Regions from separate parts of the Mesorhizobium sp. NPDC059025 genome, predicted to be linked through region 3. Evidence: riboswitches for the same ligand, from Rfam matches in the RefSeq annotation. Region 3 holds a riboswitch; each other region holds the start of a gene.

Region 1 (5,740 bases), on a different contig from region 3:
GAAAGACTGCCCCATGCCGCACGAACCTGCTGCGCAATTTCGAGCTGCAACTCCGGCAGACGTGGCTTTGGTCCGCGACATCGTGCGCGCGGCCTACTCGAAATGGATCCCGGTGATCGGCCGCGAACCGAGTCCGATGAAAGCCGACTATGACGAGGCCCTGCAAAAGCACCAGTTCACGCTGCTCTACCTGGGCATCGAGATCGCCGGCTTGATAGAGACCGTCCAGGAAAACGATCATCTCTGGATCGAGAACGTCTGTGTCTTGCCGGCTCAGCAAGGAAAAGGGCTCGGCAAAGTGCTGCTCCATCATGCCGAAGAAATGGCTCGCCAGGCAGGCCACAACGAAACCCGGCTGCTGACCAACGCCGCGTTCGAAGCCAACATCGCACTCTATGAGCGCCTGGGTTACGTCATCACCGAACGGGAGCCATACATGGAAGGCACCACGGTCTATATGCGCAAGCGTCTCGCACTTCATCTCTGAACCGCCAGCCGTTCGAGCACCCGCATGACACGCGTCTTGATCACCGGCATGTCCGGAACCGGCAAATCGGCCACGATCCGGGAACTGGCTGCACGTGGCCATGCCGCCTACGACCTTGATACGCCGGAGTGGTCACACTGGATCGAAGCCGCTCCTGGCGACACACTGACGCCCGGAGACGGCAAGGATTGGGTGTGGCAGCTCGACAAGGTTCGCGTGCTGCTTTCCCAACCACGTGACGAGGCACTCTTCATCAGCGGCTGTGCCGAGAACATGGACGAGCTTTTCCCGCTGATCGACACGATCATCCTGCTCTCTGTGCCGATCGATACGGTTATGCAACGCGTGTCCGCGCGAGCGCCGGGCAGATACGGTCATGTCGATGAGGAACGACGCAGGATTGGCGAATTGATCGCAATGATCGAACCGCTGCTTCGGGAGTCGGCCGACCACGAGATTGATTCCAGCGCACCGGTCGAAAAGACCGTCGACCGGATCCTTCAGTTGGTCTGGCGACACCCTAGTCCTTAGGTGGAGCAGGTCACGAGCTCGCACAATCTGTATCAGGCCCGCAGGAGAGCGTCCGGATTGATAGCCCCGAGTTCTTCGAAATATTGCCTCAGCGTACTGGGCTCGCGTCCGAGAATGGCGCGCAGAGTCAGGCTGTTTCCGGCAGAGCCGAACGCCGTATAGGATTCAAATACGCGTGCCAGTTGAGCCAGCGCCTCGCCTTCGAAAGGCGGTTTGGCGGCTGCCGCCCATGCCTCGAAGCTGAGTTCCACCGGTTCGATCGCGCGTCCAAGCAAGGCGCCCATCAAGGCGGCGATCTCGATGCGGTTGTGCATCCCATCGGCTGCAAGCTCGAAAGAGCCATAGGCAAGCTGATCGCCTGTCAACGCCTTGGCCACCACTTCAGCGACGTCGCGGTAATCGACACGCGCCAGCCGCGCCGTGTTCGAAAAGGGTTCCGCGAAGACACCATCACGAACCACGGCCTGCCATGCCGGGGCAATGTTCTGGAACAGCGTCGCCGGGTACAGGATTGTGTAGTCCAGATTGGAACGCAGCAGCGCCTCCTCCACCGGCAGTTTGCTGGCATGATTGGCCAGTCCGTTAGCTGGATGGATGACGGACGAAAACACGAACTTGCCAATTCCCGCGCGTTTCGCCGCATCAACCATGGCAATGCCGAGTGCCGGTTCGTCCGCAACAAAGGGCGGGCCGACATGATAGACCCCATGAACCCCCTTGAGCGCGCCGTCGAGACTTTCGGCATCGCGCAGATCGCCATCCACGATTTCCAACGCGCCATTGTCGCGTGCCGCGCGCGCGGCGACCTTGTTGCGCACCAGCGCCCGCACGATGACACCGCGCCGGGCAAGTTCCGCTGCGACATAGCCACCGCTGCGGCCGGAAGCGCCCACCACGAGTACGGTTTTCCTGTTCGGATCAGACATCGGCTTTCCTGACATGTTGGAACCACTTGTCGGAACATCGATCTCTCGACAGCCGATTGGTAGATGGTCAATTCGTGATATGGTCTCTCGAAAATCGGAGAACCATTATGGATCGGTTTGGTGATGTCGAGGCGTTCCTGGCGATCGTCGAACGCGGCAACCTGTCGGCAGCTGCCCGTCATCTCGGCCGTTCTCTCCAGGCGGTCAGCCGTTCACTGGCAGCCCTTGAAGGAAGTGTGGGCGTCGAACTCGTGCACCGCACGACCCACAAGGCACAGCCCACCGAGGCGGGATATGACTTCTACCAGCGGGTGAAACCGGCGCTTCTGGAAATTGTCGAAGCCAGGATACAAGCTGGCAACTGCAGCGCAGAGCCAACCGGACTGCTCAGGATTGGCGGACCGGAACTGCTGGGGCCTAGTTATCTCATCCCCATCGTCGCACGTTTCATGGAAATGCACCCTAAGCTCGAAGTAGAACTCAGCCTGTCGAACCACTTCGTCGACCTGGCCCAGGAAGGGCTCGACCTTGCCATCCGCATTGGCGAACTGGCGGATTCCGACTTGAAGGCGCGCCGGCTCGGCGTCATGCGCCGGGTCGTCTTCGGCGCGCCATCCTATTTCGGCAAACACGGACGGCCACGCCACCCACGCGAACTCACCGAACATCAATGTATCTTCCGCAACACCGATCGTGATGCCGGCGCCTGGCAATTCCAGGAAGGCGGCAAGCCATTGAGCGTGAAAGTTGGCGGACGGCTGCATCTCGACAACGCGGCCGCCAGCCACGCGGCGGTTGCCATTGGCCTCGGCATCGGCCGCGTGCCACTCTGGCAAATCCAGGATCTCGTCGACATCAACACCGTCGAGGTGATTCTGGAGGGCTTCGAACAGCCCGCGATTCCAGTCCACATCGTCTGGCCAGCAGCTCGCCTGCCACTCGCAAAGACACGGCTTTTCATCGACTTCCTGGCAGCCAATCTGCACATTCAAAGTCGGGAACGTGATTGCGTCGTGGCATGATGTCGGCTCGGTGGCCCAACCGCACCATCACGCTTGCGACGCGATCCGCCGTTGCGGCGCGTTGACAGCGCCACCTGCCCAAGCCTAAATCCGGCAAAGACGGTCTCCTCCCTTCACCGGGAGGAGCGAAGAGGGAATGCGGTGCGAGGCAAAGCTTCAAGTCCGCGGCTGTCCCCGCAACTGTGAGCGACGAGCCAAGGCCGATAGCCACTGGGATTTCCCGGGAAGGCGGCACCGAGGCAGCGACCCGCAAGCCAGGAGACCTGCCGTCAAACCAAGAATCCCAACGCCTGGCGGGTGTCCCGGGCAAGGAGCCTGATTTGGATCGCAGCGATAGTTTCTCGGCCGGGACGACGAGTGTGACGGCGGATGTCGAAACCGCCCCCGTCACCATCATCGTCTGCTCGTCCTGTCGGGACGAGAGCGGTTCGGATGCCCATCCTCGTGCCGGCACGATGCTGGCCGAAGCCACGAGGACTGCCGCCCTGGGCAACCAGACCATTCAAGTGCGCTCGGTCGAATGCCTGGGTAACTGCAAGCGCCGCCTCTCGGCAGCACTGCTGCGCAACGATTGCTGGAGCTACGTCTTCGGCGACCTGACGGTTGAATCAGGTTCCGACCTCGTGACTGGCGCAGAGCTTTTCGCAACGTCGCAGGATGGCCTCATCCCATGGCGTGGCCGTCCCGATTCCCTCAAGCGCGGCCTCGTCGCGCGTATCCCTCCCCTCGCTGTGTTGAAGGACCAGATATGACCGCTTCCGTTTCCCGCGTGCCTTGCACCGTCGTCACCGGCTTCCTCGGCGCCGGCAAAACGACGCTGATCCGCAACATCCTCGAGAACGCAAAGGGCAAGCGGCTGGCCCTCATCGTCAACGAATTCGGTGACGTCGGCGTCGACGGCGAGATCCTCAAGGGCTGCGGCGTTGAAAGCTGCCCGGAGGAGAACATCGTCGAACTCGCCAATGGCTGCATCTGCTGCACGGTCGCCGACGATTTCGTACCGGCGCTCGACCAGATCCTGGCGCGCACGCCGAAAGTCGACCACATCCTGATCGAGACGTCCGGCCTCGCGCTGCCGAAGCCACTGGTGCAGGCCTTCCAGTGGCCGACTGTGAAAAACCGCGTGACCGTCGACGGCGTTGTCGCCGTGGTCGACGGCCCGGCTCTGGCTGAAGGTCGCGTCGCCTCGGACATGGACGCGCTCGCCGCGCAGCGTGCCGCCGACGATTCACTCGACCACGACGATCCGGTCGAGGAGGTGTTTGAAGATCAGGTCGCCTGCGCCGACCTGATCATCCTCTCCAAGAACGACCTGCTGGATGCGGCCGGTGCTGCCCGCGCCAATGCCGTTCTCAGCGAGCATGTTGGCCGCGCGGTCAAGGTGGTGCCGACCGCACAGGGCAAGGTCGATCCGTCCGTGTTGCTCGGTCTCGGTCTTGCCGTCGAGGACGATATCGAAAACCGCAAGAGCCACCATGACGGCATGGGCGACCATGAGCATGACGACTTCGACACCTTCGTCGTCGAGATTCCTGCAGTTGCCAACCCGGATGATCTCGCTCGCCGTGTCGCGGAAGCCGCGGACAAGGAGAATGTGCTGCGCGTGAAGGGGTTCGTCGAAGTCGATGCCAAGCCGATGCGGCTCCTGCTGCAGGCGGTTGGACCGCGTGTGAACCACTACTATGATCGCGCCTGGACGGCAGACGACGACCGTCGCTCGCGGCTGGTGGTGATTGGCCTCAAGGGTCTCGACCGCCCGGCCATCGAGAAGATCCTGGTGGGATAAACCTTGCATATCCTGACCACCACCTCCGCCTCGCTCGACGATATCGCCGAGCCGGTAGACCTGCGCCAGCAGCCGGCGGAGATGGTGGCGCTGTCTTTCACCGACAGCGATCTGGCCGGATTGGCGTCCGGCTGGCAGGCGGATGTCGCCGCCCTGCCCTCGATGCGGCTGGCGGCATTGCGCGACCTTCGCCACCCGATGTCCGTCGATCTGTGGATCGACAGCGTTGCGCAGCACGCCAAGGTGATCCTGGTGCGTATCCTGGGCGGCTACGACTGGTGGCGCTACGGCTGCGACCAGCTTGCGGCAACAGCCCGCGCCAGGGGCATCAAGCTGGCGCTGCTGCCCGGCGAATCCCACGACGAGGATCCGCGCCTCACCGAAGCTTCCACCCTGCCCGCGGACGAACTGGAAGCCCTGCTTGCCTATTTCCGCCAGGGTGGACCGGCCAACATGTCTGCGCTGGTCAGCCGACTGGCTGGGCTTTGCGGCCACGATCGCGCTGTTCTCCCGCCTGTCGAACTGCCCAAGGCAGGTTTCTATCAACCCGGCGTTGGGGTCGTGGACGCGCTTCCTCCCATCTTCGCCGGCAAACCGGCCGTCCCCATCCTCTTCTATCGTTCGATGCTGCTCGCGGCCGATGCCGCCCCCATCGATGCCCTGGCCGGAGCTCTGGAGGTGCGCGGTATCACGGCCGTACCCATCTTCGTGCCCAGTCTGAAGAACCAGGCCTCGCTGGGTTTCGTGGAAAAGACACTCGGCGCTCTGAACCCGGCAGCCATCGTCACCGCCACCGCATTCGCTTCCGGCGCGGAACCGGGAGCCGAAACCTTGTTCGACCGTGCCGGGGTGCCGGTGTTCCAGGTCATCGTCGCCACGACACGCCGCGACGCCTGGGAGACCAACCAGCGTGGCCTGGCACCGGCCGATCTTGCCATGCATGTGGTGCTGCCGGAGCTGGACGGCCGCATCCTCGCCGGCGCGGTTT
Region 2 (5,740 bases), on a different contig from region 3:
GACGGCGTGCCGGACTGCATTGAGAAGCAGGTTTTCCAGTGCAACCCGGATCGCAGCCTCTGATCCGGAGAGCGAGACCGGGCGTGCCGGCGATCTCAGCTCGATGTCGATGCCGTGCTTGAGGGCCATCGGCACCTGATCGGAGACAACGGCCCTGGCGACGGCGGCAAGATCCATGTCGGCAAAGGTCAACGACTGGCCGGACAGACGCGCAAGCTGAAGCAGCGTGGTTACGATGGAACCGAGGCGTTTGGTGTCGCGGATCAATCCGTCGCGCAATTCGCCATCCGGCAATCGCTCCAGCTTCAGGCGCATCTTGGTCAAAGGAGTGCGCAATTCGTGCGCAGCATTGGCAAGGAAGTTGCGCTGAGCAGCAAAGGCGGCGTCGATCCGCATCAAGGCCGTATTGAATGCTGCTACCATGGGCTTCAGTTCGCTCGGTGTGTCGGCGTCCGATATGCGTCTGCCATTGGGCAGCCCATCGATCCGCTCGGCGGATCGCACGACACGTTGTACCGGCCTTGCGATCGTGCCCCGGACGATGATGACGGCGATTGATGTGGTGGCAACCAGGATGACACCAAACAGTGGTAGCAGCCCCTGCGATCGCACCGGGACAAGGGCGACCAGAACGGTCTCCCAGTTCGAGAGCACGATCCCGCCAACGGAAACAATTTTCGGGCCGTCGCCTCGGCTGACCGACCTGATGCCCAGCATGTCGTGATTGTCTTGCCGGTAGCGGAACTCCGAATATTGAATTTCGCGCGGGGTCTGGTCGAACACCCGCTTGACCTCCGCGGGTTGTTGCCCATGTGAAATCACCTGCCGGCCATCGTCGATGACATACCAATAGGCCGGCTGGGCTTCGGCAAATTCGATGATGTTCGTGGCAAGCTTCTGCCTGTCGAGCGTGAGGTGGCCATCGGCATCATAGGCGATGGCGGCACCCAGCGTACGGGACAGTTCGCTGGTGTTGATCTGCAGGCGGTCTTCCGCGCTGATGCTGACGATGATCGCAAGTGTCAGAACCGTGCCGAGCAGCATCACGATCGCCATGCCGACGACCAGGAGCGCAGCGACAGGAAAGGCGATCGAGCGGTTCAAACTGTCACTCCAGAACCAGCATGTAGCCGATGCCGCGCACGCTCCTGATGACGGCCTCGCAGTCGGCATCGCGCAAGCGCCTGCGCAGGCGCGATATATGTGAATCCAGCGCGTTCGATTCGATGTCCTCACCGATGTTATAGACGGAGGACTCCAGCGTTTCCCGCTGCACGACACGGCCGGCGCGACGCATCAGCGTTTCCAGTATCGCAAGTTCACGCCGCGGAATGTCGAGCACTTTCTGCCCGACGCTCGCCATCCGGTGGTTGAGATCGAAGGCCAGATTGCCGAATTGGGTCGAACCCAGCACGTCCAGGCTGTAGCGGCGCAGGACCGCACGTGCACGGGCGACAAGTTCCGTTGGTTCGAACGGCTTGCCGACATATTCGTCGGCGCCTTTGTCCAGGGCCGAGGCGATATCGTACGGATCATCCAGCGCGGTCAGGACCAGGGTCGCTGGCCGCGGTTGCAGCCGTCTCAGCACCGGAAGCAGCGAGAGTCCATCACCGTCTGGAAGCCTGCGGTCGATGACCACAAGATCAAATTTATGAGCCATAAGCGCGGCTTCGGCCTCGGCAATGGATCCAAAGGTGTCGGATATGCCGATCGCGCCCTCCATGATGGCTTTGAGGGAAGAGGCGAGTTCGCGATCATCTTCAACGATCAGAATATGCATGAAAGCTCACTTCCATCGAAACCCGGCACTCCAGGAGTGGACGCGGTCAGCCCTCATATCGTTCGCCATCTCGCGAGCGATAGTCCCTGCGATCCCTTTCAATGTCGAACCTTTGCAGGCATCGCGAAAAATCGGGGGTGTCGTCATCGAACCCATATGACAGGCATCGTTCCCGATCGCGTGTATTCTGGCACGCCGACAGCAATACACCGATGCATACGACATAGAACAAACGCATTTGCCGACCTCGAACTGTTTCACAGGCGGCCTGTTTCCGGGCGTCACATTGCAGCAATGTTACGAGCCGCCACGCTGCCAGCGATGCGAATGCATCCCCCGGTTTCATTTCCTTCCAGGCATTCGAGGTTCCGCGTCCCGGCATCTTAGTGGACAGCAGCTAGCCCGGATCTTGACGGACGGTTAGCCATCCCTTGCGGCAAATCGCCGACACAGCTCGCGGTGGCATTGATGTTCTCCGCGCCTTTCCTAAAATATCAGGTCTGCAGCGTGAGTCCCTACCGTCATGTCCGAGCAGGAAGCAAACCATCACGATCGCGAGCATCGGCAACGTGTGCTCAAAGGGGCTACCATCATCACCAGCATCCACAATTCGGAAATCCCGTGCGTGGTGCGCAACCAGCATACGAATGGCGCGGAACTCAAGGTGGCCGCCGATGCCATCATTCCTGAACGTTTCAGCCTCTATGTCCCTGTTGACGGTGTCGCCTATGAATCGCTGGTGCGCTGGCGCCGCAACGACCGCGTCGGCGTGCAATTCACCGGTACTGGCCCGAAACCGCGGTTCCACTACGGCTGACCCTCCAACCTTCGCTCGGACCGCTCACCGCTGCTCCACATCCTAGCCGGTTGACGCTCGGCATTGCCGCGGCTAGCTTCGGGTTGGAGCTGGTTCCGCCGCGAGGCGGATGAAAAGGGAACACGGTGCGGCCGAACCATCGGTCAAAGCCGCGACTGCCCCCGCAACTGTAACCGTTGAGCCTTCTTCCATGATGCCACTGGCCGCCTCGCGCGACCGGGAAGGCGGAAATGGGCGATGACACGGAAGTCAGGAGACCTGCCTGTTCCAGTCACCCATGCTTGATCACGAGGGGTGATCAGGCGCGGTCGTCCGTGGCGGTGACACGTGAAGTGTTGCCGCATGCGAGAACGGCCAGGAAGTGCGACTGAACGCAAATCTGTCCTAGCCAATCCGTCTGCGGTTCGAAATGAACCTCACGGCGCTCGACCGCGCCGTCAATCCTTTTGGGGGCGGATTTGAAGAAGACATTCTTGCTTGCCAGCACAGCATTGTTGGCTTTCGCAAGCCATGCCGGCGCTCAGAACAACAACATTCCCGGCAATGCCACGATGCTGGAACGCATTGTCATCACCACGCCGCTCCGACGCGAGACGACGCTGGAGCGTTCGACCTCGTCGGTAACGGTGGTCGACCGTGAGAGCATCGAGCACTCGGCTGCTCCCGACCTGCCTTCCCTGCTTAAATCCTACACCGGCGTTTCCATCGTCTCTTATGGCGGCCAGGGTGCTGCATCCAACCTCTATCTGCGTGGCATGTCGGCCAGCCAGACGCTGGTGCTGATCAACGGCGTGAGGGCAAGTTCGGCCACTACCGGCACCGCCTCGCTCGGCAATATTCCGCTCGAGTCAATCGAGCGCATTGAGGTCGCCAAGGGCGCGCATTCGGCGCAATACGGCTCCGACGCCATGGGTGGCGTCGTCAACATCATCACCAGGCAAGGCGGCCCTTGCGCAGACGGCCGCAACAGCTGTGGCTCGGTAACAGCTGGTGTGAGCTATCCGTGGGGCGGCATATTGTCCGGCAATGTACGCGGCCAGAGCAGAAGCGGCGTCGACTATTCCCTCGGCGGCAGCCTGACCGGCACGCGAGGCTACGACTTCACGCTGCCGACCGCCTACGGCCATGAACCGGACGATGACGGTTTCCTGCTCGGCTCGATCAATGCCTCGCTGTCGAAGCAGTTCGACTGGGGCCGGATCTACGGCGACGCTCTGCTTGCCCGCAGCCGCGGCCAGTACGACGACTCGTATCCTGGCGCCAACGAAGTCGATACGACAAGTTTTGCCGGCAAGCTCGGTACCGAAATCAGACACTCCGAAGATTGGTCCTCGACCGTCGAGCTGTCGAGTTCGGTCGATCGCTCCCGCAACTTCCGCGATGGCGTCGCAGGCGACGGCCGTTTCAATTCCAGCCGCTACGGCCTTTTCGCTTACTCCACGAAGAATTTCGACACCGGTGCCGTTGCGCATGTGCTGACCGGCGGTGCCGAAATCTATCGCGAACAGGTCAATTCGACCGTCAACTTCGATGTGAAGGCGCGAACGCTCGCTGCGGTGTTCAGCCAGTACTCGCTGTCCTATGAGGCGCTCACCATAGACAGCGGCATCCGCTATGACCACAACGGCCAGTTCGGCGGCGCCACCACATACAATGTCGGCGCGAGCTATGAGATCCTGCCAGACCTGAGACTGCGATCATCCTATGCCACCGGCTTCCGGGCGCCGAGCTTCAACGAACTCTATTATCCGAACTACTCCAATCCGAACCTCAAGCCGGAAAAGTCCAAATCCTATGAGATCGGGCTGAACTGGCAGGCGAGCGCCGACACCAATCTGGATGTTGCGTTCTATCAAACCTGGCTGACCGACGCGATCGCCTCCAACCCGCCGACCTACCTGCCCTTCAATGTCGCCAAGGCACGTATCACGGGTTTCGAAGCGGCACTTGCGCACCGGTTCAGCACCGAATGGAATGGAAAGGTGAGCCTCGATGTCCGTCAACCGCTGAACCAGGACAACGACAAATACATCCCCTACCGCGACCGGCTCAAAGCAATGGCCGAGGTTACGTATAGCCCGACCGAGCAGTTGGACCTGACGACGCGCCTGCTCTACGGGGCGGCGCGCTACGCCAATGCCGCCAACACGACGAAGCTGCCGGACTATGTCACGGTGGACTTCACCGCGCTCTACGCATTGGATGCCTCGTCGCAGGTGAAATTCGCGGTCGAGAACCTGTTCGACGCCGATTATTCTACGGTGACGGACTACCGCGCCCCCGGCCGCACTTTCAATCTGAGCCTCACCCGGACATTCTGAACCGCGGAGATGACGATGCAGGCAAGGGTACAGATCGCGACGACTACCGGCAGGGCTTCCTGCCGCTATGGACGAACTCTGCCCTTGAGCCTGATGGCAGGTAACCTGTTTCTAGCGGGCGCCTGCGCCGCCCTAGCCGCTGAAGTGCCGAAGCGTGTCGTTTCCATGAATGTCTGCACCGACCAGATGGCAATGCTGGTGGCGGATGACGGGCAGCTTCACTCTGTCTCCTACCTGGCCGGCGACCCGGCAACGTCGGCGCTGGCCGTGGAAGCACGACGCTTCGTGATCAATCACGGGCAGGCGGAAGAGGTTTTCCTGATGCAACCGGACCTCGTCCTTGCCGGGAGCTATACGACGCGTGCGACCGTCGGCCTGCTCAGGCAACTCGGCATTCGCGTTGAGGAGTTCCCGCCGGAAACCTCCTTCGACGACGTGCGAGCAAGCCTTCGGCGCATGGGCGATATCCTCGGCAGGCAAAGTCGGGCCGAGGCACTGGTGGCCGAACTCGACGGCAAGCTCGCCCGGGCGAGAGCACATCCCCACCGCGACCTCACCATCGCGACCTACTTTGCCAACTCCTACACATCGGGTGCCGGCACGCTGGTCGATGCGGTGGTCACCGCATCGGGCCTGACGAACCTGGCGACGAAGCTTGGCCTGTCCGGCACCCAGCAATTGCCACTGGAACTCCTGGTCCTGGCAAAGCCGGACATGCTGGTCGACTCGGAAGCACGCTATGCGACACCAGCCCTGGCACAGCAGACCTTCGTCCATCCTGCTTACAGGGCACTCAGCGAAGAGACCGCGCGCGTTTCAGTG
Region 3 (5,740 bases):
CGACACGCTCAACGCCAAGGCCGCGATCTTCGCCTGCGAGGAGATTTATGCCGAAAAAGGCGTCCGGCTGCCGATCATGATCTCCGGCACGATCACCGACCTTTCCGGCCGCACGCTATCAGGCCAGACGCCGACGGCCTTCTGGCATTCCGTGCGGCATGCCCAACCTTTCACGATCGGCCTGAACTGCGCGCTCGGTGCCGCCGCAATGCGTCCGCACCTGGCTGAACTGTCTTCGACTGCCGAGACCTTCACCTGCGCCTATCCGAATGCCGGCCTGCCGAATGCTTTCGGCCAGTATGACGAGAGCCCGGAGTTCATGGCCGGCCAGGTCGAGGACTTCGCGCGCGAAGGGCTCGTCAATGTGGTCGGCGGCTGCTGCGGCTCGACGCCGGAGCACATCGCGGCGATCGCCGACGCGGTTTCCAGGCACGCGCCGCGCGGGCTGCCGAAACGGTCGCCGCAGATGCGCCTGTCCGGCCTCGAACCCTTCACCCTCACAAGGGACATTCCCTTCGTCAATGTCGGCGAACGCACCAACGTCACCGGCTCGGCCAAGTTCAGGAAGCTGATCACCGCCGGCGACTACGCGGCCGCCCTCGACGTCGCGCGTGATCAGGTCGCCAACGGCGCGCAGGTCATCGACGTCAACATGGACGAAGGCCTGATCGACTCGCAGAAGGCGATGGTCGAGTACCTCAACCTGGTTGCCGCCGAACCCGACATCGCCCGCGTGCCGGTGATGATCGATTCCTCGAAATGGGATGTCATCGAAGCCGGCCTGAAATGCGTGCAGGGCAAGGCCATCGTCAATTCGATCTCGATGAAGGAAGGCGAAGCGGCCTTCCTGCATCATGCCAGGCTGTGCCGCATGTATGGCGCCGCCGTCGTGGTGATGGCGTTCGACGAGGTCGGCCAGGCCGACACCCGCGCGCGCAAGGTCGAGATCTGCACGAGAGCCTACAAGCTGCTCACCGAGCAGGCCGGCTTCGCGCCGGAAGACATCATCTTCGATCCGAACGTCTTCGCCGTCGCCACCGGCATCGAGGAGCATGACAATTACGGCGTCGACTTCATCGAGGCGACGGGCGAGATCATCGCGACGCTGCCGCATGTCCATATCTCCGGCGGCATTTCGAACCTTTCCTTCTCGTTCCGCGGCAACGAGCCGGTGCGGGAGGCCATGCATGCGGTGTTCCTCTACCACGCCATCCAGCGCGGCATGGACATGGGCATCGTCAATGCCGGGCAGCTCGCCGTCTATGAATCGATCGATCCCGAACTGCGCGAGGCCTGCGAGGACGTGGTACTCAACCGCCAGCCCAAGGCGGGCGGCACCGCGACCGAACGCATGCTCGAGATCGCCGAGCGCTACAAGGGCACGGCCGGCAAGGAAACCAGGGAGAAGGACCTGGCCTGGCGCGAGTGGCCGGTCGAACAGCGGATCTCGCATGCGCTGGTCAACGGCATCACCGAATTCATCGATGCCGACACGGACGAGGCACGGCTGAACGCCGAGCGCCCCTTGCATGTCATCGAAGGCCCGTTGATGGCCGGCATGAATGTCGTCGGGGACCTGTTTGGCGCGGGAAAGATGTTCCTGCCGCAGGTGGTGAAGTCGGCCCGCGTGATGAAACAGGCCGTCGCGGGCCTGCTGCCGCACATGGAGGCCGAAAAGCTCGCCAATGCCGCCGCAGGCATCGACAATGGCGAACGCCAGAGCGCCGGCAAGATCCTGATGGCCACCGTGAAAGGCGACGTCCACGACATCGGCAAGAACATCGTCGGCGTGGTCCTCGCCTGCAACAACTACGAGATCATCGATCTCGGCGTCATGGTGCCGGCGGCCAGGATCCTCGAAACCGCGCGCAACGAAAAGGTCGACGTGATCGGTCTCTCCGGCCTGATCACCCCGTCGCTGGACGAGATGGTGCATATGGCCTCGGAAATGGAGCGCGAGGGTTTCGATATCCCTCTCCTGATCGGCGGGGCGACGACGAGCCGCGTCCACACCGCGGTCAAGATCCATCCGCGCTACCAGAAGGGACAGGCCGTCTACGTCACCGACGCCAGCCGCGCGGTCGGCGTCGTCTCCAGCCTGCTCTCCCCCGACATGAAGGCCGGCTATGTCGAGACCATCCAGGCCGAGTATCGCAAGGTGACCGAGGCGCATGAGCGCTCGGAACGGGACAAACAGCGCCTGCCGCTGGCCAAGGCGCGCGCCAATGCCCACAAGGTCGACTGGGCCGGCTACCAGCCGCCGAAACCTTCATTCCTCGGGACCAGGGTGTTCGAAAGCTGGGACCTGGCCGAACTCGCCCGCTACATCGACTGGACGCCGTTCTTCCAGACCTGGGAATTGAAGGGGCGCTATCCCAGGATCCTCGAAGACGAAAAGCAGGGGCCGGCGGCACGGCAACTGTTCGACGACGCGCAGGCGATGCTGAAGAAGATCATCGACGAGAAGTGGTTCGCGCCGAAAGCCGTCCTCGGCTTCTGGCCCGCCAATACCACAGGCGATGATATCAAGCTGTTTGCCGACGAAGCCCGGGACACCGAGCTCGCCACCTTCTTCACGCTGCGCCAGCAACTGACCAAGCGTGACGGCAAGCCGAATGTCGCGCTTTCCGATTTCGTCGCCCCCCGCGAGAGCGGCAGGCCCGACTATATCGGCGGCTTCGTCGTGACGGCCGGCATCGAGGAGGTCGCGATCGCCGAGCGCTTCGAGCGCGCCAATGACGACTACAATTCGATCCTGGTCAAGGCGCTGGCGGATCGCTTTGCCGAAGCCTTCGCGGAGCGCCTGCACGAGAAGGTGCGCAAGGAATATTGGGGCTACGCTGCCGATGAAGACCTCGTGCCAGACGACCTGATCGGCGAGCCCTATCGCGGCATTCGCCCTGCCCCCGGCTATCCAGCCCAGCCCGACCACACCGAGAAGGTGACGCTGTTCAACCTGCTCAAGGCGGAAGAGCGGATTGGCGTGCGCCTGACCGAGAGCATGGCGATGTGGCCCGGCTCGTCGGTATCCGGCCTCTATCTCGCCCAGCCCGAAAGCTACTATTTCGGCGTCGCCAAGGTCGAGCGCGATCAGGTCGAGGATTATGCCGCGCGCAAGGACATGGCCGTCACCGATGTTGAGCGCTGGCTTGGACCGATCCTTAACTATGTGCCCTCGCCGATAGCCGAGGCCGCTGAGTAATTCCGCCCTGTCGTCTTTACACTGCGCCGATGTCGCTTTCGTCATCGCACCGGCACGGCGTCCGTGATCAGATCACCATGTTCAAGGTGCTCTCCGGCGAACCACGCCGGAGGGATAATTGGGAAGCCGGTTTGATGCCGGCGCTGCCCCCGCAACGGTAGCGAAGCTTCTGTCTCGACGACAGACCACTGGGCGAAAGCCTGGGAAGGTGTCGAGACGGTCCCACAAGGACAGCTTCGGAGCCCGGAAACCAGCCGTGGACTTTTTGGAACTCGACTGATCGCGGTGGGCGGTCAAGAGGCAGAAAGCCGTGCGCCGGTCCAAGACCGTCAAGTACGGCCATCTACCCTCCATCACCACCAGTTCAGTCCTTTGACGAGGACAGGACATGGACGCACGTCATGAAATGCTGAAGCTCATTCGCGCGAGGCGCGATGGCTTCTCGCTGGAACAGCCCTTCTACACCGATCCGGATTTCTTCAAGCTCGACATGGAGCTGATCTGGTATCGCGACTGGCTGTTCGTCGGGCATGATTGCGAGATCGCCAAGCCCGGCAGTTTCTTCACCGTCCAGATCGGCGCCTATCCGATCGTCCTGGTGCGCGACCGCGAGAACAGGATCCGTGCCTTCCACAATTCCTGCCGCCATCGCGGCAGCCGCGTCTGCACCGCCGACAAAGGCACCTCCGCGCGCCTGGTCTGCCCTTACCATCAGTGGACCTACGACCTCGACGGCAAGCTGCTGTTTGCCCGGCAGATGGCCGAAGGCTTCGATCGCAACGACTACGGCCTGAAGCCGGTCGCCTGCGAAAGCGCCGGCGGCTACATCTTCGTCTGCCTGGCCGACCAGCCGGCGGAGTTTGCGCCCTTCCGCCAGATGATGGAGCCCTACTTCCTCCCGCATCGCCTGGCCGATGCGAAGATCGCCTTCGAGAGCACCATCGTCGAAAAAGGCAATTGGAAGCTGGTCTGGGAAAACAACCGCGAATGCTACCATTGCGCGGGCAACCATCCGGAGCTCTGCAAGACCTTCCCCGAGGCCCCGACCGTGACCGGTGTCAACGGTGTCGAGGACGCCCCCGAGCTTCTGGAACACTGGGCGCGCTGTGAAGCATCGGGACTGCCGTCGCGTTTCGTTATCGACACGGCCGGCCAGTATCGCACGACGCGCGCGCCGCTGCTGCCGCACGCCGTAAGCTACACCATGACGGGCCAGCGCGCGGTGGAGCGGAACCTGTCCGACAGCGTCGCCACCGACCGCATCGGCACCCTGATGCTCTACCACTACCCGACGACGTGGAATCATATCCTGGGCGATCACGCGGTCACGTTCCGCGTTCTTCCAATCAGCGCCACCGAGACGGCGGTGACCACCAAATGGCTGGTGCACAAGGATGCCGTCGAGGGCGTCGACTACAACCTCCAGAACCTGATCCACGTCTGGACGCTGACCAATGACGAGGACCGCCGCATCGTCGAGGAGAATGCGTTCGGCATCAACTCGCCGGCCTATCAGCCGGGACCCTATTCCGAGCTGCATGAAGGCGGCGTGATCCAGTTCGTCGAATGGTATGCGCGCTTCATGGAGCCTCGGCTGACCGAAGGCGAAAGACCCGCGCTGCGCAGCGTTGCTTGAGGCCACTGCGATGAACGCCATGACGGGTGTCCACCTCTATCGCCATCTCGACGAGATGACGCCATGGAACGACCGCCTCCAGGTGCTGGAAGTGGCCGGCATCGTCGACGAAGCGCCGGAGGTGAAGACCTTCACCTTCCGCTCGGACGCGCAGACCTGGTTCCGCTACAAGCCGGGCCAATTCATCACTCTGGAGCTGCCGACGGCCGATGGTCCGCTGATGCGCACCTATACGCTGGCCTCGTCGCCATCGCGGCCGTTCTCGATCTCCATCACCGTCAAGGCGCAGGCCGGCAGCATCGGCACGCGCTGGATGTTCGACAACCTCAAGCGCGGATCGCGCATCAAGGCACGCGGCCCGGCAGGCGATTTCTCGCATCACAACCACGCCGCCGGGAAATATCTCTTCATTTCGGCGGGCTCCGGCATCACCCCGATGATGTCGATGTTGCGCTGGCTGAACGACTGCGCACCATGGACGGACATCGCCTTCGTCAACTGCGCCAGGCGGCCCGAAGAGATCATCTTCCGCAAGGAGCTGGAACTTCTCGGCGCCAACATGCCCGGCCTGTCGCTCGGTTTCATGATCGAGGAGCGGTCGAGCCGCGAAAGCTGGTTCGGCCATATGGGGCGGATCGACGCCGTCAGGCTGCCGCTTCTGTCGCCCGACTTCCACGAGCGCGAAGTGTTCTGCTGCGGACCGGATCCATTCATGCGTGCCGTGCGCACCATGCTGGAGGCGACCGGCTTCGACATGGCGCACTACCACCAGGAGAGTTTCGGCGCCCCCCCCGTGGAGGTCCCGCCCCCGGCCACCACCGAGGCAGGAGCAGTTGTGCCCGCCGAGGCGACGGTGCCGGTCCGTTTCGCCAGTTCCAATGTCGATGGCCAATGTGTGCCCG

What was found. Region 3 has a riboswitch for cobalamin ahead of ACFWYE_RS11060 (aromatic ring-hydroxylating dioxygenase subunit alpha). Riboswitches for the same ligand answer to the same signal wherever they lie in the genome.
Region 1: linked by a shared signal. The riboswitch ahead of ACFWYE_RS00450 (DUF1636 family protein) and the one ahead of ACFWYE_RS11060 (aromatic ring-hydroxylating dioxygenase subunit alpha) in region 3 are both predicted to bind cobalamin.
Region 2: linked by a shared signal. The riboswitch ahead of ACFWYE_RS14925 (TonB-dependent receptor domain-containing protein) and the one ahead of ACFWYE_RS11060 (aromatic ring-hydroxylating dioxygenase subunit alpha) in region 3 are both predicted to bind cobalamin.

Annotation. Positions count from the first base shown of each region.
Region 1 covers NZ_JBHYIM010000001.1:99,360-105,099, reverse strand. The annotation lists gene ACFWYE_RS00470 (GNAT family N-acetyltransferase) at 14-487, shown strand; gene ACFWYE_RS00465 (shikimate kinase) at 512-1,018, shown strand; gene ACFWYE_RS00460 (NmrA family NAD(P)-binding protein) at 1,051-1,944, opposite strand; gene ACFWYE_RS00455 (LysR family transcriptional regulator) at 2,052-2,966, shown strand; cobalamin riboswitch at 3,050-3,252, shown strand; gene ACFWYE_RS00450 (DUF1636 family protein) at 3,287-3,718, shown strand; gene cobW (cobalamin biosynthesis protein CobW) at 3,715-4,752, shown strand; gene cobN (cobaltochelatase subunit CobN) at 4,756-5,740, shown strand, end outside.
Region 2 covers NZ_JBHYIM010000005.1:299,570-305,309, reverse strand. The annotation lists gene ACFWYE_RS14940 (sensor histidine kinase) at 1-1,104, opposite strand, end outside; gene ACFWYE_RS14935 (response regulator) at 1,109-1,780, opposite strand; gene ACFWYE_RS14930 (PilZ domain-containing protein) at 2,304-2,597, shown strand; cobalamin riboswitch at 2,671-2,878, shown strand; gene ACFWYE_RS14925 (TonB-dependent receptor domain-containing protein) at 3,149-4,918, shown strand; gene ACFWYE_RS14920 (ABC transporter substrate-binding protein) at 4,934-5,740, shown strand, end outside.
Region 3 covers NZ_JBHYIM010000003.1:652,523-658,262, reverse strand. The annotation lists gene metH (methionine synthase) at 1-3,202, shown strand, start outside; cobalamin riboswitch at 3,270-3,476, shown strand; gene ACFWYE_RS11060 (aromatic ring-hydroxylating dioxygenase subunit alpha) at 3,591-4,838, shown strand; gene ACFWYE_RS11055 (2Fe-2S iron-sulfur cluster-binding protein) at 4,858-5,740, shown strand, end outside.